3 regions of the Paenibacillus thailandensis genome follow, and region 2 is predicted to be linked to each of the others. Evidence: predicted binding sites of a transcription regulator. Region 2 holds the regulator's gene; each other region holds the start of a gene.

Region 1 (6,480 bases), on a different contig from region 2:
AAGGAAGAGCTCGCAGCGGCGGAAGAACGGGTAAAGGAAAGGGACGCTTTGATCCAATCGCGGATGCGCCTTATGTATTCGAACGGCATCGTTTCCTATTTGGACGTCTTGCTTAGCTCTACGAGCTTCTCCGATTTCCTCGACCGCTTCGATGCGCTGCAATCGATTTTGCGGCAGGATAAAGACATTCTCGCGCAGAACAAGGCCGACAAATTGCTGATCGAAGAAAAGAAGGCGACGGCGGAAAAGCAGCTGAAAGAACGCAACGATCTGTTCGCGAAGCAGAATTCCTATATGCAGACGCTGAAAGAGAAGGAAGAACAGAAGGAAGCGATGATCGCCTCCTACAAAGAAGAAATCGAGGAGCTCGAAGAGATCTCCGAGGAAGCCGAGCAGTCGCTTATCGCGCTGGCCAAGAAGCAATCCCAGCTGGAATCGCAGAAGAAGAAGCTGAGCTCGGTGAACAAGCCTTACAGCGGCGGCAAGCTGGGGATGCCGATCGTAGACTACTCCCGGGTCAGCTCCCCGTTCGGCGTGCGGATTCATCCGGTAACAGGGGTAAGGAAGATGCACACCGGCATCGACTTTGCGGCGCCGAAAGGAACGGATATTTTCGCCGCGGAATCGGGCGTCGTCATCTTGGCGCAGTCCTGGAGCGGCTACGGCAACACCGTCATTATCGACCACGGGAACAATCTGTGGACGCTGTACGGCCATATCCGGGAAGGCGGAACGCTGGTGTCCGAGGGCGAAACGGTCAAAAAAGGCCAAAAAATCGCCGAGGTCGGCATGACCGGAACGGCGACGGGGTATCATTTGCATTTTGAGGTGCGCGTAAACGAAGAACCGGTTAACCCAAGCTCTTATTTAAATTAAGATCATCGCATTTCACGACGTACAGGCAGCCTCCCGCAGGCTGCCCTTCTTGTATGGATGGCCCGGAATAGATAAATAATGGCGGCTGGCTTGTCATATACTAGTAAAGTTCGGGCAGCAGATCTCGCGAGGGTGGTGAATAAATTGAAATTTAGCGGACGCTCGGTCATCGTTTTCGTGCTTGCGGCCGTCATCGGCTCGTCGCTGGCGACGATGGCGGTTACGGGCAAGTTTGCGGACGTTAAACGGACATTGGCGCCGTCTTTGGCCGCTGTGGCCGGAGCCGGGCAAGCCGAACCGGAACAGCTGAACGAAGACGAGTTGAACAAGCTTAATGCCGTCTTGAATTTGATCGAGACGAAGTATTATAAGGACGTGGACCGCGAAGAGATTGTCGACGGCGCGATCAAAGGCATGATGTCTGCCTTGGAGGATCCGTATTCCGTATATATGGAAAAGGAGGCGGCGCAGCAGTTCTCGGATTCCATCGAAGGCTCGTTTACCGGAATCGGCGCGGAAGTGACGATGGAAGACGGCAAGGTGGTCGTCGTCGCTCCGATCAAAGGCTCTCCGGCCGAGAAGGCGGGGCTGCTCGCCAAGGATATTGTCCTTTCGGTCAACGGCGAGAAGCTGGAAGGCCTTGATCTGAACGAAGCGGTTGGTTTAATCCGCGGCCCCAAAGGGACGAAAGCGAAGCTGTCCATTCGACGATCCGGCTATGCCGAGCCGCTGGAGCTTATTCTGATCCGCGACGATATCGATGTCGAGACGGTATACGCCAAGCTCCGCGACGACGGAATCGGCATCGTCGAGATTCGGCAGTTCTCGCTGAATACGGCTGAGCGGTTCAAGGAAGAGCTGGTCAAGCTGGATGAGGGGGGCATGACGGGGCTCGTCATCGACGTCCGCAACAATCCCGGCGGCGTCTTGCCGGTCGTCGTCAATGTGGCCGAGCATTTCGTGCCGAAAGGCAAGCCCATCGTTCAGATCGAAGACCGCGACGGCAACCGGGAGCAGACGTTGTCCGGCGGAGAGGGCCATAAGGATTATCCGATTGCCGTTCTGATCAACAAGGGCAGCGCCAGCGCGGCGGAAATTTTGGCCGGTGCGCTTCAGGAGGAAGCGGGAGCCGTGCTTGTCGGCGAAACGACGTTCGGCAAAGGCACGGTTCAGGTGAGCTACAACAAAGCGCTGGGCGACGGCAGCTTGGTCAAGATGACGATCGCGAAATGGCTGACGCCGGACGGCGGCTGGATTCATCAGAAGGGCATCGCACCCGATATTAAAGCGCCTGCGTCGGAGCTGAATTCCGTCGCGAGGCTTGCCGTGGCGGAGCCGATCGTCGCCGATACGTTCGGCGAGCAGGTGCGCAGCCTGCAAACGATATTGAAGGGGCTCGGCTACGATCCGGAACGGACGGACGGCTACTTCAACGGAGCGACCGAGAAGGCCGTCAAGAAGTTTCAAGCCGACGCCGGCCTTCCGGCAAGCGGCAGCGTAGACAAGAAGACGGCGCAAGCGCTGGAGCTGGCCGTTATCAAGTGGCTGAGGGACGAGAACAACGATTCGCAGCTGCATAAGGCGATCGAGGCCGTAAAAGCCGAAGGCAGGAAATGACGACGCTCGTGTCGAATGATAAAAAGGTTGGCTCTGTCCGCAGAGCCGGCCTTTTTTTACGGCATGGAACAGAGGAGTGAGGGGAATGGACGCTGGCACAGCTTTGCTGACGCAATGGGGACAAGCGGTCCTTCAACTGTTGACGCAGCCTTATTATTATATAGCTGTATTGTTTCTGGTTTTTCAATATATGAGGCAAATCCGTTTGGAACGCCAAATGTTTGCGGTTAAGCTTCACCTATGGCCCGGTTTGCTCGGGCGGGCGGCGCTTTCCGGGCTTGCGGCCGGGGCGGCCGTCTCTTTGGCGGGGGCCTTTCTGGGCGCGGCGCTGACGCAAGAAGCGCTGATCTGGTTATGGAGCACGGCCGCGGTGCTGATGGTCTTCCGCATTCGCTATTTGTGCTTCGCCTACAGCGCCGGCGTGCTGGCTTTGCTGCAATGGCTGGTCGGCTGGACGCCGCTCGCGGATGCTTCGGGGTTGGCCGGAAGGCTGGCCGGATCGCTTGAAGCGATCGACATGCCGGGGCTGCTTATCCTGGTGGCGCTGCTTCACTTGGGGGAGGCGCTGCTCGTGAGGACGGGCGGAGACAAGCTGTCCATGCCGCTGTTTATGGAGGGGAAGAGGGGCAAGCTGATCGGCGGGTATTTGCTGCAAGGCTTTTGGCCTGTTCCTTTGTTTATTCTTGTTCCGGGCGGCGGGAGCGAGACGGCGCCGCTGCCGTGGACTCCGCTGCTGGGCGGAGGCTGGGAGGGAGGCTGGCAGGTTGCGGCGCTTCCGATGGTCATCGGTTTCAGCGAGCTGACCCGCTCGATGCTGCCGTCCGAGAAAGCGAAGCACGCTGCGAAAGGGCTGCTGCTCTACAGCGCCGGAGTATTGGCGTTCGCTTTCCTGGCCGCTTACGTGCCGGCGCTGCTGCCGCTGGCAGCCGTCGCTTCGCTGGCGCTGCACGAAGGGATCATTTGGCGCAGCCGAGCGGTGGAAGCGGCGCGCAGCCCGCTTTACGTCCACGATGCAAGAGGCTTGCGCCTGCTCGGCATCGTGCCGGGCACGCCCGCTGCGGCCATGGGTCTTCTTCCGGGCGAAATCGTGCACAAGGTCAACGGCGTCCGGGTGCGCAGCAAGGAGGAGCTGCACGAGGCGCTGCAGATCAACCCGGCCTTCTGCAGGCTGGAGGTTTATAATAACGCCGGCGAGCTGAAGTTTGCGCAGAGGGCGCGGTATGCGGGAGAGCATCACCAGCTGGGCGTGATTTTGGCGCCGGACGAGCAGGCCACTTATTACGCTTCGCCGGGACCGGCGTCGCTCCTCGAGCTGCTGAAGCGCTCGCGCACGGCGAACCGGCGGGAGGCGGCGGCCCGCCGGCAGGAGGCCCGCTCGGCCGATTGAGGCGAACGCGAAGCGTTGGCCCGGGCGCTCGCGAGGGAGGGCTCGGCTGAGCGAACGGGCTTAAGACCCGGCTTGCCGGTTAGAACGGGCAAAGCTTCGAGGCGGGAAGCGTCGAACTTGCCGGTAAGAAACGCTCGCGAGGTTCAGTTGAAGAGAAGGGCTCTGCTGTTCCAGATTACGGACGGCAGAGTTTTTTTCTAAATATAATCGTACGAGTTTAACCCGCCATAGGAAGCAGTCGCCTCGTCGCTTCTAGCAAGCCCCGTCAAGCGTTCTGATCGTTTTATTCCGACAGGCTTTGCCGGCAGATCAGTGTCTAACGAATCCAGCGGCCGCTATTTACGCTAAAATTAGCCTGATGAAATTTTAACGAACTTCAGAATCGTTATTTCCGGTATGGGGCGGTATTTGTTGTCCCTGACGGTCAATTAACGCCGGCGGAGTTCGTTAACTTTGGGAAAAGCGATATTTCACGCAAATAAGCGCGGTAGGCTTCGTTAACCGTCATCCCGGACCGAGAGGACGGTCTGCGCAGCCAGTTCGCGGATATCAGAGCCGGCCGAAAAGTTCTGCGACCGGCGCAAAAGAGTTCCGTGCCAGTCGGGAGTGCTTCGCCTGCGTTTCCAGAACGTGACAAGGACCAAAAACTGTTTTACATTGCAACTGCTGTAATAGAACGGTATAATGGATAGGAACATATATTCCTATTAATTTATCGCAAATCGTTGGCAATAATGATAGAAGATAGAGCAAGCAACAATTGATCGGATTGAGGTGAAGGAGAAGGTGAAGGGACCGGAACTGAAAGAAATACCGTTCGAGCTGAAGTCGGCGTATACGCCGCAAGGCGATCAGCCCGAAGCGATAAGAAAGCTGGTCGAAGGCGTCAAGGCGGGCGTCAGGCATCAGACGCTGCTTGGCGCTACGGGCACGGGCAAGACGTTTACGATCGCCAATGCCATCAAGGAGCTGAACCGCCCGACGCTTGTGATCGCCCACAACAAGACGTTGGCGGCCCAGCTGTGCAGCGAGTTTAAGGAATTTTTCCCCGACAATGCGGTGGAATACTTCGTCAGTTACTACGATTATTATCAGCCCGAGGCTTACATTCCGTCGACGGATACGTATATCGAAAAGGATTCCAGCATCAACGACGAAATCGACAAGCTGCGCCACTCGGCGACCAGCGCGCTGTTCGAGAGACGCGACGTCATTATCGTCGCCAGCGTCTCCTGCATATACGGTTTAGGTTCGCCGTCCGAATACGGCAGCTTGGTGCTGTCGCTGCGCACGGGCATGGAGAAGTCGCGCGACGAAATTTTGCACAGGCTCGTCGACATTCAATACCAGCGGAACGACATCAACTTTACGCGGGGTACGTTCCGCGTGCGGGGAGACATCATCGAGATTTTCCCGATTTCCACGAACGAGAAGGCGGTCCGCGTCGAGCTGTTCGGCGACGAGATCGAGCGCATAACCGAGATCGACGTGTTGACCGGCGAAATAACGGGCGAACGCGAGCATATCGCCATCTTCCCGGCATCCCACTTCGTTACGCATGAAGAAACGATGAAGCGCGCCATCGAAAATATCGAGCGGGAGCTGGAGGAGCGCCTCGCCGAGCTGCGCGAAGCCGGCAAGCTGCTGGAAGCGCAGCGGCTGGAGCAGCGCACCCGGTACGATCTCGAGATGATGGCGGAGATGGGCTTCTGCTCCGGCATCGAGAACTACTCCGGTCCGCTTACGTTCCGGGAACGAGGCGCGACGCCTTATACGCTGATGGACTATTTCCCGGACGACATGCTGATCGTGATCGACGAATCCCATGTGACGCTGCCTCAGCTGCGGGCGATGTACAACGGCGACCGGGCCCGGAAGGAAATGCTGGTGGAGCACGGCTTCCGTCTGCCTTCCGCGCTCGATAACCGGCCGCTTAAATTCGAGGAATTCGAGCAGAAGGCGGGGCAGATGATCTATGTATCGGCAACGCCGGGGCCGTACGAGCTGGAGCATTGCCCGGAAATGGTCGAGCAAATTATCCGGCCGACGGGGCTGCTTGACCCGGTCATCGAGGTGCGGCCGACCAAAGGGCAAATCGACGATCTGCTTGGCGAAATCCGCGAGCGCATCGGTCGGGACGAGCGGGTGCTCGTGACGACGCTCACGAAGAAAATGGCCGAGGACTTGACGGATTATCTGAAAGACGTCGGCATTAAAGTCCGCTATTTGCATTCGGACATTAAGACGCTGGAACGGATGGCGATTTTGCGCGATTTGCGTCTCGGAACGTTCCACGTGCTCGTCGGGATCAACCTGCTTCGCGAAGGCCTCGACTTGCCTGAAGTATCGCTTGTGGCCATTCTCGACGCCGACAAGGAAGGCTTCCTCCGTTCGGAGCGCTCGCTTATCCAGACGATCGGCCGGGCGGCGCGGAACAGCGAAGGGCGGGTCATTATGTACGGCGACAACATCACCGAATCGATGGACAAAGCGATCAAGGAAACGGAGCGCCGCCGCGCCATTCAGATCGCCTACAACGAGCGGCACGGCATTACGCCGCAGACGATCCGCAAGCGGGTGCACGACGTGATCGAAGCGAC
Region 2 (6,480 bases):
ACCAAGGGCTATTCCTTGCGCCCCATCTTGTCGGACAAGCCGTTAAGGGCAGCATATTGGCCGCGGCGCTGTTCGAGAAACTGGGCTTCGAAACGAATCCGCGCTGGGACGCGCCGAGGACCGATCTGATTCAAGCCGTGCGCTTCGGCAGTCCGGAGCATCTGGTCGCGTTCGTGCAAGGCATCCAGCAGGCGGCCGCCGTCGATGCGCATGTCGTTCCCGAACCGTGGGACATGCCGGGTTACGAGCATCCGGTCATTATGGCGGCCGGCACCTTTATTCAAGGCGGCAGCCTGGAGCTGTCGGCCGACGCGCCGATCCGCGAGCCGTATATCGCTTATATGCAAGGCGGATTAACGTATGCGCACGCGAAATATGGCGTTTTGACAGCTTTGCACAAAATGGTCGGCAGCGGATTATTGTAATTAAACCTAACACAACTTGACACGTTTTTGGCAGGACGTTACAATGGACGTATATATCAGATCTACTGGAAGGTTGATGCGATATGGGTGATGAAATTCGCAGAAATATGGCGTTATTTCCGATCGGCATCGTAATGAAGCTGACGGATTTGACCGCCCGGCAAATTCGCTATTACGAGCAGCATGAACTGATTGTTCCGGCAAGAACGTCCGGCAATCAGCGGCTTTTCTCTTTTAATGACGTCGAACGCTTGCTGGAGATTAAATCGTTAATCGAGAAGGGCGTCAACATTGCGGGCATCAAGCAAGTTATGTATCCGGTTTCGAAGGAATCCGAGGATGCGACGGTTGTCAGCGAGCAATCCGAAGTGAAGCGTCGGGAGCTTACGGACGCGCAGCTTCACCGAATGCTCAAGCAGCAGCTGCTCGAGAAGCGTCCGGGCCAGGCATCGCTTATTCAAGGCCAATTGACGCGTTTCCTGAACAACAAGCGATAGGCTGCTTCGGGCGGCGCGGCCGAAACCGGCAAGGCGGGTCCGTGCGAGGGATGACGCGGTACGTAAGAGCTTCTTGCGCAAGGCGGAAGGTTGTTCTTTCTAACTTGTATGACAGGATTTGGCTATGGGATTAGCATAAGAAGGATTAGCCGTGCAAACGAAAAAAGTTGCAGCTGAATAAGGAGATGAAAAAAATGGGTTACACGAAAGAAGACATTAAACGGATCGCGGAAGAGCAAAACGTAAGATTTATCCGGCTTCAGTTCACCGATTTGCTGGGCACGATCAAAAACGTGGAGATTCCGGTCAGTCAGCTCGACAAGGCGCTTGACAACAAAATGATGTTCGACGGCTCCTCGATCGAAGGTTATGTGCGCATCGAAGAGTCCGACATGTATCTGTATCCCGATCTCGATACATGGGTCGTATTCCCGTGGGTATCGCAGGATCGTGTAGCGCGGCTGATTTGCGACGTGTACATGCCGGACGGCACGCCGTTTGCCGGCGACCCGCGCGGTATTTTGAAGCGCGTGTTGAAAGAAGCGGAAGAAATGGGCTTTTCGGCGATGAACGTCGGTCCGGAACCGGAGTTTTTCCTGTTCAAGACGGACGACCGCGGCGAGCCTACGACGGAGCTGAACGATCAGGGCGGTTACTTCGACCTGGCGCCTATGGATCTCGGCGAGAACTGCCGCCGCGAGATCGTGCTGACGCTTGAGGAGATGGGCTTTGAAATCGAAGCTTCCCACCACGAGGTAGCCCCTGGCCAACACGAAATCGACTTTAAATATGCGGACGCCGTTCGCGCCGCGGACCAGATTCAGACGTTCAAGCTCGTCGTCAAGACGATTGCGAGACAACACGGCCTGCACGCGACGTTTATGCCTAAGCCGCTGTTTGGCGTAAACGGTTCGGGCATGCACTGCCACCAATCGCTGTTCCAGGACGGCAAGAACGTGTTTTACGACGAAAACGACAAGCTGGGCCTTAGCGCGACGGCCCGTCAATACATGGCAGGCATTTTGCGCCACGCCCGGGCGATGGCGGCCATTACGAACCCGACGATCAACTCCTACAAGCGTCTGGTTCCGGGATATGAAGCGCCTAGCTACGTCGCATGGTCGGCGAGCAACCGTTCTCCGATGATCCGCATCCCGGCATCCCGCGGGTTGAGCACCCGCATCGAGGTGCGCAACCCGGACCCTGCGGCAAACCCGTATTTGGCGCTTGCCGTTATGCTGAAAGCAGGCTTGTCCGGCATCCGGAACAAAATGCAGCTGCCTGCGCCGGTTGACCGCAACATTTACATCATGTCGCAGGAAGAACTGGCCGATGCCGGCATCCAAAGCTTGCCTGTCGATTTGAAGGAAGCGCTCGACGAGCTGCTGCGCGACGAAGTCATTTGCGACGCGCTTGGCGATCACGCGCTCGCGCATTTCTACGAGCTGAAAGAAATCGAGTGGGATATGTATAGAACGCAAGTCCATCAATGGGAACGCGATCAATATTTGACGCTGTATTAATCGCATCGCAATAGCATATCAAAATTTCTGAAGCGGTTGAACGAGGTTTGGGGGCATTTTCGTGTGGCATGCAATGAATCCATTGCAGCCCCGTGATGCCCCCAAATGTTTAGATGCCGCCGGTTCATGCATTCTTAATAGATATATTGGTCTGGTTACTCCATGTGGAAATGGATTTGCTGCAAAGCATTTGGAGAAATAGATTTAACTTCACCACGTCAACTGGTCGTGCGGGCGAGAGAGGGGTCACAATGAACTGGTTGGTTCGTTTATCTTATATTCTCGGTGCTTTATCTCTTTTAACGATCTTTCTCTCCACCGTGTTTAGCATTACTATATCTCTTGTATCCATCATCCTTGGAATATTGTCAGTCATCATTGTTAAAAATAAACATGCCATAGCTTCATTAGTTTTAAATCTAATTTGGTTTTGTTTAATCATGTTGTTCTTGTTTTTTGTAATTATTAATTTTTCAACTTTGGAGTAGTTTATCCGTACGGCGGCGAACCCTCTTGAAATTTTTGAGAAGCCGTTCGCGTTCGAACCTTCGGCTCTTGAATTCTCCATGAATAACCTCAGTTGCGACACATCCACACTTTCCTGGCTATTCCGCTGCTTCTGTTTTGCTTTACAGCCTTACAATAGTCCAAATAGATTTCAACGACAAAGGTGTTTTTTTGTTCACTTATAGGAGTGACGTCTGAAGCGAACTGGCGTTTTCTTCTTGTTGCATACAGAACATGTGTTTGGTGTATAATAAGAACAAACGTTCTTGTATGGAGTGATCGGAGTGGAGAACTATATCGGCAAGGTCGTACAGCTTATTTATGTCGACCGGAAACAACAGGTGAGCATCCGGGATGTAAAAGTGATTTCGGTCAAGGAAGGCCGTTTTAAAGCATACTGTTTCTCGGCGAAAGCCATTCGCATATTTAATATGTCCGGGGTGGTCGATATGGAGCTGATAACAAAGAAGCGGGCATGAGAGGTAAGGCGGCGGAGGGGACGAGGAGGTCTTCCCGAAGTAAAGCTATAAGTTCAAAGGAGATAATCGATTGGGGAATGGTTGCGGCGAACGGAGTATCCGTTAATAGGCTGGCACGTGAAACGGTTCGTCCCGGAGAAAGACGAACCGTTGTAGCGTTGAATCGATTAGTGAATGTCGCGGAACAGGCCGATGACTTTGCCGAGTATCGTGACGTTCTTCAAGCGGAGCGGTTCCATGGATGAGTTCTGCGGCTGAAGCCGGATATGATCCTTTTCTTTATAAAACGTCTTGACCGTCGCCTCGTCTTCTTCGGTCATCGCGACGACGATATCGCCGTTCGATGCGGTGCTTTGCTGGCGGACGATGACGTAATCGCCGTCATGGATGCCGGCTTCGATCATGCTTTCGCCGACGACGTTCAGGATGAAGACGTCGTCATCGCCGACAAAATGCGCAGGCAGCGGGAAATATTCTTCGATGTTCTCCGTAGCGGTAATCGGCACCCCGGCCGTTACTTTCCCCACAATCGGCACTTGCGAAACGGGCGTCCGGATCGCTTCGATCGGATCGTCCTGATCCAAAATTTCGATTGCCCGCGGCTTCGTCGGGTCGCGACGGATCAGCCCTTTCTTCTCCAACCGGTCCAGGTGGCCGTGAACGGTTGAGCTTGAAGCGAGGCCAACCGCTTCGCCGATCTCGCGAACGGAAGGAGGGTATCCTTTATCTCGAACTTCGTTCTTGATAAAATCAAGAATCGCGTGCTGTCGGTTGGAAAGCTTGGACAATGAAATCACTCCATTAGTATATTGATAAGAAAATTATAGCATAGAACCGGAGTTCGTACAAACATAAGTTCTTGGGCACAAAAGTTCGCATCGCCTATTGACCCAAACATTTGTTCGTGATATTCTCATATCAGAACAAATGTTTGGGGTGCATATAAATGATTATGAATCCATCGTTTTATCGTACAATACATAATGAGAAGCAGGCGAATAATCGCGTCAAATCGCCATGGTTGTCGTCCGGGAACCGGCTTATCCGGATTGTCGTCATCGCGCTGACGGCCGCTTTATTATTTACAAGTTTCCTTTTGATTACAACGAACGCCGCGAGCGGAACGGTTGAGGAAGCGAGCGTGTCGGAAACGGTCGTCGTCGTGACGGCCGGCGATACGTTGTGGGACATCGCATCTCATTATAGCGACGGTCATAAGGACATCGGCAAGCTCGTGTTCCTTCTAAAGGAGCGCAATGGGCTTGAGACGGCCGACATACGACCGGGGCAAACGATCGTTATTCCGGAATGGTAAACGACGAAGAGCCAAGCGTTCCGAAAGGTTGACGTTCATAATGGCATACGGCATCGGCGGCAGCTGTTCTCTCACCGGAAGGATGTGAGAACAGCTGCCGTTTTTGTTTTTCGGTGTAAGGTATTCGCCCTGTCATCGCCTTGACAATTAAGCTCGCATGAAGTCAAAATAGACAATAGTATTTTATTAAAGAGACAAGGCAGCAAAGCTGTTCTTAACACCATGGAGAGGAGCGTAAGAGTGGAGCAAATTATCGCACGAATCAACGAGCTGTCGCGCAAGCATAAGACGGTTGGGCTTAGCGAAGCCGAGCTGGCGGAGCGCGACGTGCTTAGAAAAAAATACCTCGAAAACTTCCGCCGCAATTTCCGTCAGCAATTGGACGCCATCGAATTCGTTGACGACCGGGACGGAAATTCGAAGTCCTAAACGACGCGTAATCGGTTTTCGAACGGCGGAGGGAGCTGGCGAAACGGTTATGACGCCGTCAAACGGCAATTTAGATAAACAGTAGGGGGATGTCCATTGTCAAGATCGTGGGAACGTAAAGTCCAAAAAAATATGTCGGCTTTAAACAAACAGCGAAAGAAGCAAGGCAAGATGCACATTGCGACCGGGGCGGCCAAGGTTGACCGTTATGTCGGCAGAAGCTATCTGCTGCCGCTGTTTTTGCTGTTCTTTATCGGTCTCTATGTCATCCTGTCGATGATGACGTTGAAGGAGTTCAATACGATGGAGTGGGTTACTGTCGCCGCTTATATCGTGCTTGCGTTGTTTTTCTTCCTTCGCCGCCCTTACCTCGCGGTAGGCAAAGATTATGTCCAAACGAGAAAAATGAGCAGAGACAGAGTGCTTAGAGCGGCGGACATCAAGACGATCACGTTGTCCCAAGGCACGATTATGATCGAGCCGTCGAAAGGCGCCAATTGGATATTCAGCAAGTGGATGAACCGCTATCCGACGGAGGAAATCGCCTCGCGGATGAGGGAGTTTGCGAATGCGAACCACATCAAGCTGCTTGAGAAATAAATTCGATATTAACAGCATAAATGGGAGAGTTGCGGAACTATGGCGAAGCAGGCGATTTTATTCGATTTGGACGATACGTTGTTATGGGATGAACGCAGCGTGAAGGAGGCGTTTGCCGCCACCTGCAACGCCGCCTCCGAAGCGACGGGCGTCGATCCGTTGAAGCTGGAGGAAGCGGTCCGGGCGGAAGCGCGCAGTCTATACGAAGCGTTTGAAGCTTTTCCGTTTACGAAAATGATCGGCATCAATCCGTTTGAAGGATTGTGGGCACGGTTTAAAAAAGGCGAGCATGAGCAATTCCGCAAGCTCGAGCAATTTGCGCCGACCTATCGCAAGGAAGCGTGGACACGAGGCTTGAAGGCTCTCGGCATCGATAACCCGGAGCTGGGGGGGCGGCTTGCGGAGCAATTCCCCGCCGAAAGGCGTTCCCGTCCGCTTGTATATGAAGAAACGTTCCGCGTGCTGGACGCGCTGAAAGGAGAATATAAGCTGCTGCTGCTTACGAACGGTTCCCCGGATTTGCAGCAGGAGAAGCTGGACGGCGTTCCCGAATTGGCGCCTTATTTCGACCACATCGTCATTTCCGGCAACTTCGGCGAAGGGAAGCCGGCTTCGTCCATTTTCCGTCATGCGCTGGAGAAGCTTGGCATTGAACCGGAGCATGGAATGATGGTAGGGGATAAGCTGACGACCGACATTAAAGGG
Region 3 (6,480 bases), on a different contig from region 2:
AAGATGCCATCCCTCGATTCGAACAGGCTGCAACAATTCGTTATTTGTCAACATGTTCTCGCTCCTTGCGAATGGTGTGTTTTATGATTTGCCGGTGGTTTGATGATAGGTTTATTCGGCGAGCGCGATAGCGTCAATCTCGATCATGGCATCAGATGAATAGAGCGAGCTTACCTCCACGATGGTGTCTGCAGGATAGGGTTGTGACCACCATTTACGCCGAAGTTCGACGATCTTGTCAAAGTTCGACATTGACGTTAAATAGATGGTGACCTTTACGACTCGGTCCAAGCCAGATCCGGATGCCTTGAGTACACGCTCCAAATTTCGAAAGGCTTGATCCGCTTGTTTGTCGAAATCGCCGACTCCAACGAGCTCTCCGTCATCGCCAATGGCTGCCTGGCCCGAAACGAATACCAGCCCATTCGTCTTAATAGCTTGGGAAATAAGAAACGGCGCGTAAGGATCCGGTTGGGTGTGTACTTGCTCAAATAACATGGATCTTCATCCTTTCATTCAATGAAATTTAACAAGTTTAAATCTTACTTGCAACCTCAGTGCCGCAAGCCATTCCTTCCGAGCAGATTCCCGTGTTCGGCTGCAATCCCCCCCTGTTTAATCGCGATTCGTATTTCTAAGAATATTGTATTTAATCTTTCCTATATAGTAAAATGAATGGAAATGATTATCCCATCAATTCCAATGATGGGTTTATACTTTGGGGGCAGGATGGAGATCATAGACTTTAAAATATTTAAGGCGATTGTAGAAGAGGGGAGTATAACGCGAGCGGCTGAAAAGCTGGATTACGTCCAATCGAACATTACAGCGCGGGTTCGCAAACTTGAGTCCGAACTTGAAACACAGCTTTTTGTCAGGAATCCGAAAGGGGTAACACCGACCGAAAAAGGACTCCTCTTTCATAAATATTCAACAGACATTCTTCGTACCGTCGAAGAGATGACGAAAGCCATTAAGGGACCCGATTACCCTTCCGGACCGCTCGAAATCGGCGTTGTGGAGACGATGGCTTCGTCCGAACCTTTTATAAGCGCCTTGAGCGAGTTTCAGCATAAGTATCCCGGAGTCGCCTTGTCGCTGGTCACCGGGACATCGCCGCAAAATTACGAAAAGGTGTTAAATTACCAGTTGGATGGAGCGTTTCTCTCCGGCGAATTCGATTTGTCGGCTCTACACGTTGCTCATGAGATACGGGAAGAGGTCGTTCTGTTGTCTGCAGCCGGCGCAGCCCCTGACCATTCAAACGCAGCATGGGTCGTATTCCCGAAAGGGTGCCCTTTACGGTCGGCAAGCGAGGATTGGCTTCGCAGCGAGGGGCTGCCGCCAGCCAACATTGTCGAGGTGAGCACATTGGAGACAATGTTAAGTTGCGTGCGCGCGGGAATCGGATATACGCTTATGACCGCTTCGGCTGTTCCTGTTGGCGACAACCGGGTTCAAGCGCACACGGTTCCGGAACGTTACGGGTCTGTAACAACGCGGCTGGTCACTCGCAAGGATCAATTTCATAGTAAAGCATTCACAGCTTTTGCCGACTGTATAACAACGGCGGGATTTTAGGTCAACGCTGTCACTGCCGGATAGCATCATGGCATCCCAAGCGGCGATCCATTAGCGAAATAGAGCCTCGAAGCGATTCGGGGCTCTTTGACCGTGAAGGAGGGGCAATACCCAGGGCATGTCCCGTGCCCTAAAAGCACCGGTTATTTTCGGAAATTTTGGGTAGAAGAATAAGCGTTTCGATTTTGCCGTTCCGACTTCTCCGGAAATGGAAAGAACTTCAGCCATGCGGCCGGCTTAAGCCGCCACATATTTTAAACTGCGCTTGCTCAACCTAACGATGATTCTTAAAAGAAGGGTGAAATGGCGCATGATGAAACAATGGTCCATTCTTATCATATTAGGCGTTATGCTTGCCGGCTGCGCCGCCAACCAAGGGCATCTCGGCAACCGCGATTTGGGCGACGTTCGCCCGTTTACGGTTCGCGAGGACGCAAACGGCAATCCGATAATGAGCAAACGGTTTGCCGACGACCAGATGAACGAGATGAACCGGGTTAACGGCCGCCGCTTGAACGGCAACAATATTGTCGGGACGCACGAGAACTACAGCTTTCAGATGAACGATGCGATCGGGAAAACGATCGAGGATAAATTCGGATACGATGCGGCTTACGTTGTTCTTACCGATCGCAACGCGTATGTCGGGGTAAGCAGCGGAAACGGCTCTTACACCGCCAAGTCGGCCGCGCAAGGACGAACGAATGCGAGCTATACCCGTCCGGAGGCTGCGGACGGCACCGGACTTATCCCGGGCGCGGGCAACGGAACAAGCGGTGCCGGCACCGGAACGAACGGTGCGGGCAGCCGCTTCAACTTCAGGACCGACGGCATGTACGACGCCCGCAACAACGGCATCTACGATCCGCGTCCAAACGCCGACGGCGGCCGTCCGAATACGGAGGCGAACCGTTCGCTCCAAGCGGCCGGGGACGGGGCGGACGAGCAGCTGACCGAGAAGCGGAAGGCGGAAATCGAGCAAGTCGTAAAAAGCATGAAACCAAGCGTCGCGCATGTATACGTATCGGGCAAAGCCGACTTCGTGAACCGGCTGGCCTCTTATGCGGCCGACGTTAGGGCGGGTCAACCGATCCAAGGCTACATCGCCGAGTTCAACGCGATGGCGGAGCGGATCTTCCCGTATCAAGCGGACGGGCAGTTCTCCGCCAGAGAGGCCGGGCAAAGACGCCCGAGCTATATTTACGATTAATTGGATTGTGAATGCCTGTCCAGCTTTGTCGGACAGGCTTTTTGTCTTTGGGGCTCATCCGTCATTCCCCGCTCTTCTATTTGTTATCCCCTCGGTTCAGGCGATACCGGCATTCGCCCGACAGACCGGGCAATTCGCCTATTTTCCTCGGCTACAGCACCTCTTGCTTTCTCCGCTCATACTATAATTTGACTGTATCCCTTGACCTTGTATAACTATAAAAACCCGGGCAAGGAGGGGTGACGCACATTGAAAGGCAGCGACCACAAGAGCAAATTCATCCTGACGCATCGAGAACGTGAGGTATTTGAGCTGTTGGTACAAGACAAAACGACAAGAGATATTGCGCAGCAATTGTTTATCAGCGAGAAGACCGTACGAAATCATATTTCCAATGTAATGTACTTTCAATCACACATATCAAAAATTGATGCAATCGTAAAAATGAACTTGATGCAATTTTTGATGCAATTCATTTTTTTCGTCCTGCAAATGCCACCTATTAGCGAGAGGACCAAACGAAAAGCACCCGACACACATACGTACCTATTTCCGGCTGTGAAGTCGCAAAGGTAGCACTGCGGGGATGGCTTCGGCAGGGTCCTCTTAAATTTTGGCTCTCAGAACGCGCAGAATGGCTCAATAAGCGTTGCGAACATTTTCTCGCATAATCCGGCGGGTAAAAATTTCGCCGCTCAAAAGGGCATTTCTGTCCGTTTGGGAGCGTGTGTTCGATTGGGGTTGAACTCCCCCCAACCATTTGGAGAATGCCTGTTGAGGACAATAGTCCGAGGGCGCGTGATGCCTCACTCCGAGGATGGCGCATTGGCGGTAGGCGCATGTAATAAATTACCGCTCATTTCTATCGTGGGAGTTTCGCGTTTCCGGTGCTGTTTTCTCCCTGTAAAAAGCCTGAACCGGTTTGTATGTTCCCGCGTCTGCATCAAAGGCAGAGAGCAATCGCGATGATCGGCAATGCCGAAGCAGCTAAGCCACGCGGGAATACATAACAGCCAGCCCTGCACTGACGGGAGGCACCCGAGAAACTGGCGAGGAGGTACACCTTCTTGCTTTGCCTGGCAGCCTTTGCAGGGCAACAATTACCAACGCCACGCTTTTTCCTCCAATGGTAGAATTGATATACGGAATTCTACACGGAGGATACACACCATGATCACAGCACCCGAAGCAATGCTCCTGACGAAAATCGAAGAACCTTTTGACGATCTGCGCTACATATTCGAGCCGAAGATTGACGGGCACCGGCTGTTGCTGGTCAAGAAGGATGGCGAGCTGCGGCTGTTTACGCGGCATGCCAATGACGTGACCGAGCGATATCCCGAGCTTCATACGCCGCCGCTGAACTGCTCCAGCGTGATTCTGGACGGCGAGGCCGCATATGTTGATCCGGTAATGGGCACCATTGACTTTGAAACGGTTATGGAGCGGTTCAGGATCAAGCAGGCGCCGAAGATACAGGAAGCCATGCGACGGCTGCCCGTGCAGTATTTCGTATTCGACGTACTCGAGGTTGACGGCCGCGACGTTCGCCGGCTACCGCTGATGGAGCGCAAGCAACTGCTCGATTCGGTGCTCGGTGAGAATGACCACTTCCGGAAGGTACTGCGCGTGGACGGGGCGGGGAAAGCACTGTTCGACGTGATCAAGCAGCAGAAGCTCGAGGGGATCGTCGCGAAGCTGAAGGATAGCACCTACGAGGGGCGCCGCAGCGAGAAATGGCTGAAGGTGATCAATTACACCTACGCCGACGTGCAGATCGGCGGCTACCGAAAGGACGAATTCGGATGGTTAGCCCGATACAACGGGCGCCCGGTCGGCATTATCGAGTTAGCCGTGCCGGCAGCGCACCGCAAGGCGTTTTACCGGATCGCGCAGAGTATCGTAACCGGTGAGGACCGGAACTTCGTTTATGTGCAGCCCGTCATCACCACCCGGGTCCGCTTCCGTAACTGGTACAAGAGCGGCATGCTGCGGTCGCCGGAGTTTGTCGATTTTGTTATATGATGCTTATTCCAAGAACATCCTAAGGGTGTTCTTTTTTGTTACGCCGAACCTGGGCGATTGCCGGATTGGACACCCGGCATCGTCTTTGGGTCTCTCCTCCATCCTGCCGCGATCCCAGCGGCTAAGGCTCGGCTCGGGACGGCTTGCGACGATGCCGCAGGAAATCGTCGCTCATAAACCAAAATTGGCAAAAATTCAAGTCTGTATAAGAACATCCGTTCGGTTTAAACTATATACTGTTGATATCGATACGGAGGTGCTTTACCATGCAAAGAAAACTGTTGGAGGGCAATGGGATGTGGGAGTCGTCCCGCATGATGCTGCCGGAGCACAAGGCCGCGCTGAACGAGCATTATATCCAGTCGAAGCGCCGGCCGCGCGTAGAGCTCGACGAAAGCGAATGGGAGCTCATATCGCGGGCTGTAGCCGAGTCGCTTCAGCTGCGGAAGGTGATTGAACTGCGGATGTATGATCCGTTCGAGGAGCTGGTCGTGCGCGGCGTCGTGGAGCGCGTAGATCAGTTCGGCAGCCGCTTTATGGTTGACGGGGAATGGTTCAAGGTTCAGGACGTTGAGGGAGCGACGGTGGAGGATTAGGCGTCGACGAAGAACTCGCAGTCCTTGCGTGAGAAATATTCGCCATCGATGACCACGTAATCATCGGTGTACAAGTCAGTTCGCCCGCAGCCGATCCGGCTGGCGGATACATAATAAACGGTTTTCCCGCAGTATACAGCGTAAAAGAAATCGGCATTGTTCTTAAGATCATATCTCGTTGGATTCACGTTCATCGTCCTCCTTTTGACAAAATTCGCCACAAAAGAGGGATTTCCTTCCTATTGGCGAATGCTTTAGGTGAAAAGGAGGATGATCATATTGGCACAGTCTAAATGCGGCAGTAATAGTTCATTATGAGAAGTCCATTCGATTATGCTGCTAACAGGTTTGCGAATGAAGTCGCAAATGCTTATGTGCGAAGTAGGCGTAGGAAAAGGAAATACCAGCCACCACCCAAAAACGATAAGGATGGCTGTCTAAAATTAATTGTAATCTTGCTAGGGTTCTTAATGTTTTTGGTGATTGTGAGTCAATGTAATGGAGATTAAAGAAGACGCTCGTTCGAGCGACTTCTTTTCTTTTACCAAAAGGATTTTCCCCTTTTGACAGCGAATCTTACTGTCCATATAAGAGGGGGATTAATAATGAACTTTGATTTAGGTGGTTTTACTGGAGGGCTTATAGGTACATTTGGGGCTTTTGGGGTTGCTTTCTACACACTAAGGCACCAGAGCAAAAAAGAATTTCCAACAAAACAAAAAATGAAGTATAAAATCGTATTGGCTTTAACTGATGAAATTATTAATGCAAATAATGAATTAGTTGCTGTTCTATATGATGAGAAGTCCTCGAACATAATTTTATTTTTGATTTTTGTAAAGAAATTTTCTTATTCTATGATGAAAAGTCCAAACTTACCGAAAGCCCTGAGAGTAATTTCGATATCGAAAAATGTAAGCAGTTTATGGAGGACTTTCACAAGGTAACTCAGAGAGTTGCATTCCAATGTGGTGGCCTTTTGAAACTTTACCATGTAGAAGCTGAAAAATTTCACACTAAAAGAAGACTTAAGTTGTTTAGCCGCTCAAAATGAGTGGCTTTTTCATT

The links. The regulator LexA, encoded in region 2, represses DNA repair genes until DNA is damaged. The targets are predictions, from matches to a motif close to CGAACATATGTTCG.
Region 1: uvrB (excinuclease ABC subunit UvrB) is a predicted target of LexA. The motif match lies at 4,572-4,585, and genes of this name have one in related genera.
Region 3: ACFSW5_RS04575 (YolD-like family protein) is a predicted target of LexA. The motif match lies at 5,025-5,038, and genes of this name have one in related genera.

Annotation. Positions count from the first base shown of each region.
Region 1 is NZ_JBHUMY010000037.1:27,336-33,815, reverse strand. It holds gene ACFSW5_RS22285 (murein hydrolase activator EnvC family protein) at 1-876, shown strand, start outside; gene ACFSW5_RS22280 (S41 family peptidase) at 1,021-2,493, shown strand; gene ACFSW5_RS22275 (PDZ domain-containing protein) at 2,579-3,880, shown strand; gene uvrB (excinuclease ABC subunit UvrB) at 4,667-6,480, shown strand, end outside.
Region 2 is NZ_JBHUMY010000006.1:83,887-90,366, forward strand. It holds gene ACFSW5_RS05280 (methionine gamma-lyase family protein) at 1-425, shown strand, start outside; gene ACFSW5_RS05285 (MerR family transcriptional regulator) at 509-922, shown strand; gene glnA (type I glutamate--ammonia ligase) at 1,117-2,445, shown strand; gene ACFSW5_RS05295 (hypothetical protein) at 3,237-3,431, shown strand; gene lexA (transcriptional repressor LexA) at 3,599-4,219, opposite strand; gene ACFSW5_RS05305 (LysM peptidoglycan-binding domain-containing protein) at 4,378-4,746, shown strand; gene ACFSW5_RS05310 (DUF896 domain-containing protein) at 4,987-5,175, shown strand; gene ACFSW5_RS05315 (hypothetical protein) at 5,347-5,775, shown strand; gene ACFSW5_RS05320 (HAD family hydrolase) at 5,815-6,480, shown strand, end outside.
Region 3 is NZ_JBHUMY010000005.1:20,536-27,015, reverse strand. It holds gene ACFSW5_RS04605 (oxidoreductase) at 1-54, opposite strand, end outside; gene ACFSW5_RS04600 (RidA family protein) at 112-498, opposite strand; gene ACFSW5_RS04595 (LysR family transcriptional regulator) at 730-1,581, shown strand; gene ACFSW5_RS04590 (YhcN/YlaJ family sporulation lipoprotein) at 1,892-2,791, shown strand; partial or broken gene ACFSW5_RS04585 (LuxR C-terminal-related transcriptional regulator) at 3,041-3,238, shown strand; gene ACFSW5_RS04580 (ATP-dependent DNA ligase) at 3,962-4,816, shown strand; gene ACFSW5_RS04575 (YolD-like family protein) at 5,083-5,412, shown strand; gene ACFSW5_RS04570 (hypothetical protein) at 5,409-5,600, opposite strand; gene ACFSW5_RS04565 (hypothetical protein) at 6,018-6,359, shown strand.